DNA from 2 places in the Mesobacillus sp. genome. Region 1 is predicted to be linked to the other one. Evidence: a T-box and tRNA genes for the amino acid it is inferred to sense, from the RefSeq annotation. Region 1 holds a T-box; the other holds one or more tRNA genes.
The links. The T-box of region 1 lies ahead of alaS (alanine--tRNA ligase). A T-box ahead of a tRNA ligase gene usually reads a tRNA of that ligase, here a tRNA-Ala.

Region 2: it has a tRNA-Ala gene. The T-box ahead of alaS (alanine--tRNA ligase) is inferred to sense a tRNA for this amino acid. The anticodon was not compared.

What each region holds. Positions count from the first base shown of each region.
Region 1 covers NZ_JBYNSB010000013.1:89,623-93,941, reverse strand. The annotation lists gene AC3EBE_RS05495 (AI-2E family transporter) at 290-1,369, shown strand; T-box leader at 1,435-1,648, shown strand; gene alaS (alanine--tRNA ligase) at 1,723-4,319, shown strand, end outside.
Region 2 covers NZ_JBYNSB010000066.1:102,318-106,636, reverse strand. The annotation lists gene AC3EBE_RS24735 (GNAT family N-acetyltransferase) at 1-259, opposite strand, end outside; gene AC3EBE_RS24730 (DMT family transporter) at 268-1,182, opposite strand; gene AC3EBE_RS24725 (MgtC/SapB family protein) at 1,336-2,031, shown strand; tRNA gene AC3EBE_RS24720 (tRNA-Ala) at 2,149-2,221, shown strand; gene AC3EBE_RS24715 (2-keto-4-pentenoate hydratase) at 2,408-3,187, opposite strand; gene AC3EBE_RS24710 (tautomerase family protein) at 3,199-3,474, opposite strand; gene AC3EBE_RS24705 (DoxX family protein) at 3,591-4,016, opposite strand; gene AC3EBE_RS24700 (dioxygenase family protein) at 4,056-4,319, opposite strand, start outside.

The sequences.
Region 1 (4,319 bases):
GTACTGTAGTGAGGAACTTGACCGTTTCGTTCATATCAGGAGGCTCACCGCACGCCCCGAGGAAAGCGCAGCGCCTGGAACGAAAATCAACAGCCTTGTTAAACAGAGCCTTAATATAAACTACATCCCCTGTATTCTTTGCAGGGGATTTTTGTATTTTTAAATTGGAAAAACATGACGTAATTTCCATTTCGCAATTAAATCGCTATAAAAAAGATCTGGACCAGGGCTAAAAATGTATAATCATCCCTCTTTCTTTCAAGAATAAACAGGTAGGAGGGTGGATCGGATGAATATCCAGATGAAATGGTATTACCGGCTTGGATTTCTTCTCCTTTTGTTTGTTGTTCTCTATATCTTTGTCAAGCTGCAGGCATTATGGGTGCCTGTCCTGGAAGTGCTCTTTACGTTATTTGTTCCATTTGCTGTCGCAGCGTTCATTACATATCTGCTGCACCCGATAGTGGAAGGCCTCCATCAGCGCGGGCTCCATCGCGGGATTGCAATCCTGATCATTTATATTTTGTTCTTTGGCGGGTTGGGTTTCGCTTTTTACAAAGGAATACCGGCATTGATTCACCAGCTGGGGGATCTTGCTGAAAATGCGCCGTATTTTGCGGAGCAGTATAAAGGTATGGTCAATAACATCATAGACCATACTTCGTCATGGCCCGCTGGCATCCATGAAAGGATCGAAGATGGCATCAACCGGATGGAAATCTGGCTGGATGGGGTGCTTGCCGGCGTAATGACGTTCCTGATGGATATAATCAATTCGATCCTTACGATAGCCGTCATTCCGTTCATTGCCTTTTATATGCTGAAAGACTTCGACGCAATGAAAAAGGCAGCATGGTATATCACGCCGCGGCAGTGGAGACAGCCGGGGACAAAGTTTCTTCATGATGTTGACAAGTCGCTTGGAAGCTATATACGCGGGCAGCTGCTCGTATGCCTCGTGATTGGCGTCCTGTCGACGATCTTTTTTTGGATCGCCGGGATAAAATATTCACTTTTGCTGGGAGCGATTGTCGGAATCACGAATGTAATTCCGTATTTCGGGCCGATCATCGGTGCTATACCCGCAGTTATCATCGCGGCAACCATGTCTGTGAAAATGGTGCTGATTTCACTCGCGATTGTCTTTTCCCTGCAATTCTTAGAGGGGAATATTCTTTCCCCATTAATTGTGGGCAAAAGCCTGCATATGCATCCGCTTATGATTATGTTTGCGCTTTTGGCAGGTGGGGAAATAGGCGGGATTCTCGGATTGATCCTGGCAGTACCAGTGCTTGTCGTACTAAGAGCAGCATTGATTCATGCAAAAGATCACATCATTCTGGAGAAAAAAAAGCAGAATTCAACATAATTTTTTGCGAAGCTGTTTGACAAACGGAATTTGGCTATATATAATTCGGCTATAGATTAATAATTCGAAAAATGTAGAAGGAACGAGTATGTTATAGACCACTGGCCAGAGAGGGATTCCATTGGCTGCAAGAATTCCCGGTGAAGGATAACAGAAGGCTATTCCGGAGTGCAGGCAAAACCTGCCGTAGCAGCTGCGTTAAAGCGTCATTGAGAGATGGGCACATGCATTTTTTGCCCATAATCAGGGTGGTACCGCGAGCAAGCTCTCGTCCCTGTCCAGGGATGAGGGCTTTTTTTGTTGCCTAAAATCCCTGAAGGCTTATCTATATAACGATTTAGGAGGTTGTGTATATGAAGAAACTGACAGGTTCTGAAATCAGAAAAATGTATCTTGAATTTTTTAAGGAAAAGGGCCATGCCATTGAGCCGAGTGCGTCCCTTGTGCCTCACGATGATCCGTCCCTGCTATGGATCAACAGCGGAGTAGCTACTTTGAAAAAGTACTTTGACGGCCGCGTTATTCCTGCAAACCCGAGGATTACGAACGCTCAAAAATCAATCCGTACTAATGATATTGAAAATGTAGGGAAAACTGCCCGCCATCACACTTTCTTTGAAATGCTCGGCAACTTCTCGATCGGTGATTATTTCAAGGTAGAAGCAATTGAGTTCGCATGGGAGTTCCTTACTTCTGAGCAATGGATCGGATTTGATCCTGAAAAATTATCTGTGACGATCCATCCTGAGGATGATGAAGCATTCACGATCTGGAGAGAAAAAATCGGTATTCCAGAAGAGCGGATTATCCGCCTTGAAGGCAACTTCTGGGATATCGGCGAAGGCCCAAGCGGACCGAATACCGAGATTTTCTATGATAGAGGTCCGGCTTACGGCGACAATCCCGAAGATCCGGAACTATACCCTGGCGGCGAAAATGATCGTTACCTTGAAGTCTGGAACCTGGTTTTCTCTGAATTCAATCATAATCCTGATGGAACTTACACTCCGCTGCCAAAGAAAAACATCGATACAGGTATGGGACTTGAGCGCATGGCTTCAGTTGTCCAGGATGTTCCTACTAACTTTGATACGGACCTGTTCATGCCGATCATCAACAGCACCGAAGAGATTTCCGGAGAAAAGTATGGTGATTCCAAGGAAAAGGACGAAGCATTCAAGGTTATTGCTGACCATATCCGTACCGTAGCTTTTGCTGTAGGTGACGGTGCACTTCCATCCAATGAAGGCCGAGGCTATGTGCTTCGCAGACTGCTCCGCCGCGCTGTACGCTATGCGAAAAAACTGAACATAAACCGTCCGTTCATGTTTGAGCTTGTCCCTGTTGTCGGCGAAATCATGCAGGATTTCTATCCTGAAGTAAAAGATAAAACCGATTTCATCCAGAAGGTCATCAAAAATGAAGAAGACCGTTTCCATGAAACATTGCATGAGGGCCTAGCAATCCTGTCCGAGCTCATTAAGAAAGAGAAGGATAAGGGCAGTGACTTGATCCAGGGCAAAGATGTTTTCCGCCTTTATGACACATATGGATTCCCTGTTGAATTAACAGAAGAATATGCTGAGGACGAGGGCATGAAGGTCGACCACGAAGGCTTTGAGAAGGAAATGGAATCTCAGCGTGAAAGAGCAAGAGCTGCCCGCCAGGATGTAGGTTCAATGCAAGTCCAGGGCGGGGTTCTTGGAGAAATCAAAGCAGAGAGTGAATTCGTTGGCTATGACATATTTGAAACGAATAGCAAAATAGTCGCATTGGTTAAGGATGGACAGCTTGCTGACCAGGCAGAGGCTGGAGACGAAATCCACCTGATTCTGGATGTTACTCCGTTCTATGCAGAAAGCGGCGGACAGATTGCCGACAGAGGCACGATTGTCGGTGAGGGAGTAAGGATTTCCGTGAAAGATGTCAAGAAAGCTCCTAATGGCCAGAATCTGCATAGTGTAGTTGTTGAAGAAGGCACAATTGCAAACGGCATGGAAGTAACTGCAAAGGTCGATCAGGATAACCGTGCGAGGATCATCAAAAACCATACAGCAACTCACCTGCTTCACCAGGCGTTAAAAGATACTCTTGGAACTCATGTTAACCAGGCTGGATCTCTTGTTGAACCAGACCGCCTTCGTTTTGACTTCTCACATTTTGGCCAGGTTACACCTGAGGAGCTTGAAAAGGTAGAGTCGATCGTGAATGAGAAGATTTGGAGAAGCATCCAGGTAGAGACGAGCTTTAAGCCGATTGCTGAAGCAAAAGCGATGGGTGCGATGGCACTTTTCGGAGAGAAATACGGCGATATTGTCCGTGTCGTAAAAGTGGGTGATTACAGCCTTGAGCTTTGCGGCGGCTGCCATGTACCAAATACATCTGTTATTGGCCTATTTAAAATCGTTTCCGAAAGCGGTATTGGAGCTGGAACAAGAAGGATAGAAGCTGTGACTGGGGAAGCTGCTTACAAGGTGCTGAATGAACAAATCGGCATTCTTAAGGATGCGGCTGCAAAATTAAAGACATCTCCTAAGGAAGTAGCGAACAGAGTCGATTCCATGCTTGGTGAAATGAAGCAGCTGCAGCGGGAAAATGAATCTCTTGCGGCAAAATTGGGTAATATTGAAGCAGGAAGCCTGGCATCCAATGTAAAAGAAGTAAATGGCGTTCAGCTGCTGGCTGCCCGTGTCCAGGCTGAGGATATGAACAGTCTTCGCAATATGGCTGATGACTTGAAGCAAAAGCTTGGATCTGCTGTCATCCTTCTTGGCACTGCTGACGGAAGCAAAGTGAACCTGATCGCTGCAGTTACGGATGATTTGATCAAGAAAGGCTATCAGGCTGGCAAGCTGATCAAGGAAGCTGCCGCTATCTGTGGAGGCGGAGGCGGAGGCCGTCCCGATATGGCTCAGGCAGGAGGGAAAGACCCATCAAAACTCGACAGCGC
Region 2 (4,319 bases), on a different contig from region 1:
CCGCACAGAACTTCCCTGTCCGTTCTCTCCCAAAGGAAGCAAACCCCACTACTTTATTATCATCATTCAAAGCGACAAATACCGGCGAAGTCACCGGGGTTTCCGACAGGCTTTTTTCCCAAAGCGGAAAACGGTCTTCTGCTTTTAAAGAATCCAGATACTCCTGGCTGATTAATCCTGAATAGGTTTCTTGCCAGCTTTGAATATGCACACTCGCTATCCCCGCAGCATCATCTTTAGTGGCTTTTCGTATCAGCATATAATCTCCTACCCTGTTATCGATTCTATTTCTGCTTTATTTTTCATCTTTACTTTTCTTTCATCTACAAGGAACAATGTTATTCCTACAATAACAACAAAGCCACCAGCAATCTGTGTCCAGATCACATTCTCTCCCAGCAGGTAATACGCTAGGACGGTTGCACCAACAGGTTCAAATAGGATGGCCATTGAGATGATCGACGCACTTAACCATTTTATTGACCAATTGAATAAAGTATGACCTAACAATGTAGGGATGATCGCCAACAAAACAAAGTAAACCCAATCGCTTGCCGGATAGGGATAGAATGAATCTCCAACAGCTAAAACATAAATGAATAACGTAACTGAGCTAAAACTGTAAACAATGAAGGTGTATGTGATCAAAGACATCCTTTTCCTGACGGTTTGGCCGAACAACAGGTAAATCGTTACTAGGGCACATGCGACAATGGCAAGGAAATCTCCGAACAGTGCACTTCCGCTGATTTTAAAATCCCCCCAGCTGATAATGACGCTGCCAGCTATCGCAATAAGTCCGCTTATTATCGCTTTGGCAGATACCTTTTCTTTAAAAAAGAAATAGGCTCCCGCGAATGCAAAAAGAGGCTGCAATGTTACTAATACAGTAGAACTTGCTACTGAGGTATAGTTTAGGGATTCGAACCAGAGGATAAAATGAAACGCCAGAAAAACTCCTGAGATCCCCGTGAATACCCAATCCCGTTTCGTAATAAGACGAAGCTCTGAAACATATTTTAAAAGAAACACCGGGAGCATAAGCAGGACTGAGAAAAACAATCTGTAAAATGCGATGACTCCTGATGGCGCAGAGGATACTTTTACTAAAATGGCTGAAGTTGATACGGCTATAACCCCAATTGCGACTGCAAGATAAGGATTTACTCTAGGTGATTCCATTTGCTTGATCTCCTTTTCGATTAACATATTAAATGTATCTATTTTACAATGAAAATCAGTTTTGCGTTATGTTTTTTAAAAATTTACGCTCGATTGGTTTAATTATTTTTAGACAGGGAAAGAAAATACATCTTATCAGGGCAGGAGATTGAAATGTTGTATTCGTTGGATATGGAAATATTAATAAAGTTAGGAATTTCTGCTTTCCTTGGCCTAGTTATTGGACTTGAACGAGAAATAAAAAGAAAACCGGTAGGCCTGAAAACAAGCCTGGTCATTTCTATTGTCAGCTGCCTTTTGACTGTGGTATCCAGTGAATCTGCTTATTTATTCCCAGGCGATGAAGATGTTAATATCACGATGGATCCGCTCCGTCTTGCAGCACAAATTGTATCAGGGATTGGCTTCCTGGGGGCAGGAGTTATTTTACGAAGAGGGAACGATACGATCTCCGGTCTTACAACAGCGGCGATGATTTGGGGAGCTGCTGGAATTGGAATTACCGTAGGAGCCGGATTCTATTTAGAGGCTATCGCCGGCGTCGCATTGCTGATTTTCAGCGTGGAGTTTATGCCCTTCCTGATGACTTTCATTGGGCCAAGGCAGCTGCGCGAAAAAGAGATACGCCTGCAGTTCAATGTGAATACAAGAGAAAACATCACAGAGATCATTACTTTAATTAAGTCTGAAAAAATCTCTTTAAAGAATGTACGCATTAAAGACTTGGCTGAAGGCAGCCAGCTTGTCCAATTGATTGTCACAGTTGACTACCGCAGAAGAATCACCGATGTTTATGAAACGGTGTCCTCCATTGAAGGGATCAACCGGGTTGAAATTGAAGGGTTGTAAATTAAAAAAGAAAGCCGTCCCTCATGTGGACGGCTTTTTCATGCGTATTTCAAAATTTCTCTTGCATGTCCGATAAGTTGGATATATAATTTTTCTTGTACCTTATCAATTTGATACGGGGGATTAGCTCAGCTGGGAGAGCGCAACGCTGGCAGCGTTGAGGTCAGGGGTTCGAGCCCCCTATTCTCCACTTACAAAAAGAGAGTGTCCAAAAAGTAAAAACTTTTGGGCACTCTTTTTATTTTTTGGTTTTGGCAAAGTAAAATTGGTCCGTTGATTATCGTTCCAGGCACTCCACTTTCCGCGAGGCTAGGCTAGCCACCTCGCATCCGCTAATGGCTTTGAGGTAACAGAGCGGTTTACTTAGATATTTCATTTATTGAACATGAAATGATACTCCTCCCATCCTATCATATTCGGTTATCACATGATCACCTTTATTTAACAGTACTGCTTCTGTTATGCCCCCGGTTAAAATGATCGAACCCTTTCTAATTTTCTCCTTTTTATCTTCATATAACATGTTCGCTAACAACGCTACTGAATTAGCCGGATTTCCCAATACTGCCGAGCTAACTCCATTCTCTCTAAACTCACCGTTTATAGTCATGGATACACTAATCAAATCCACATCAAAATCCTGTGGTTGAAATAAATGATTCCCGAAAATAACCCTTGATGCAGAAGTGTTGTCGGCAACTACATCTGGCAGCTGAAACCGAAAATTCTTATATCGACTGTCAATAATCTCAAGGGCAGGCAGTATCCACTGGGTCTTTTCCAAAACCTCTTCTCCAGTAACATTTGATCCTTCAACGTCTTCCCCTAGAATAAAAGCAATTTCAGCCTCCACTTTGGGATGGATAAAATCTTCCCTCTGGATTCCACCCTTGTCGGGAACAGACATGTAATCAAAAATATACCCGTAAATAGGAGTATCTACTTTCATCTGCTTCATTTTTGCCTGACTGGTAAGCCCCATCTTGTAAGCCGTCATTTTGTGACCTGACTCGAGTTTACTTTTAACCAGCTCCTGTTGCACCTTATATCCCATTTCCAGATTAAAATATTCAAGCTTATCGGAAATACAAGAAACCGCTTGTTTTTGTTTTTCGGCTGCAAGTAAATATTCAGAAAGAACCTTATAGTCCAGCATCGATTTCACCCCTATTCCTGCAGCTCACTCTTGAGTGTATCTCCCACCGCAAAACGATTCTTTGGAACCTCGTTCACTACAATACGAATGCTTGTCATAGGGACCCCAAGTGATTTTTGAACCGTACGTGCGATATCCCGCATACAAGTTTCGATGGTTTCTTGATCTCTGCCTTCCAGCATTGTTAATTGAATAATCGGCATAATTATATCTTCCCTCTCTATATTATCGATATAAAATAAAAAATGCTCCACTGGAGTCACAGCCAAGGGCTGATATTGATTCATTCTTCGGAACCGACATAAGACAAACAGCCCTTGCTGGACATTTTTGATATATATATAAAAGAAAGCATTACCTCTATTACTGAAGTAATGCTCTTAAAAAAATGCTTCGTGGTAAATTAAAGGACGTGTGTTGCCTGTTCTGTTTTTCTCTTACCAATGAACGAATCCAGTGCGTAAGCCTTTGAACCCGTTATGGCAATAGTTACTGCCATCGCCAGGAATGCCAAATCCAATTCATATCCAGCCATTTGTCCGTTCCCTAAGAAACCTGCAGCTAATTTCACTTTTATGAGTGCTCCCACCATCAGCAAAACGAATAAGGCAGAAACAATTCTCGTAAACAATCCAAGTACCAAGGCAATTCCGCCTGCTACTTCAATGAAAGCAACGCCATAAGCAAGGGATCCTGGCAATCCGATACTGTCAAACCAACCGACTGTATTTTCAATGCCCCCTTGGAATTTGGCTAATCCGTGAATAAAGAAGCTAATTCCTAAGACGATTCGTAAAATTAATGTACTTACTTCGTATTTATTTTCCATTTTATTTTCCTCCATGCTATGTCAATAGATATTAAACAATTACTTAGTCTCACCAAATTGCCATACACTGTGACTAAGGTTTCCATATTGATAACTGCGATGAAGCAGCTTTGCGCTTTTTTCTTGATCCGCAGCACCCATTGCGTAAAAGATTGGTATGAAATGTTCATTTCCGTAGGGCGGTACGGCAATTTCCGCATTGGGAGCTAATGTATCATATTTAAATAAGGACTCTAGATCCCAATTATTTATTTGCTGTTCTAGCCAATTATCAAAATTTAGCGCCCATTGATCAATAGTTCC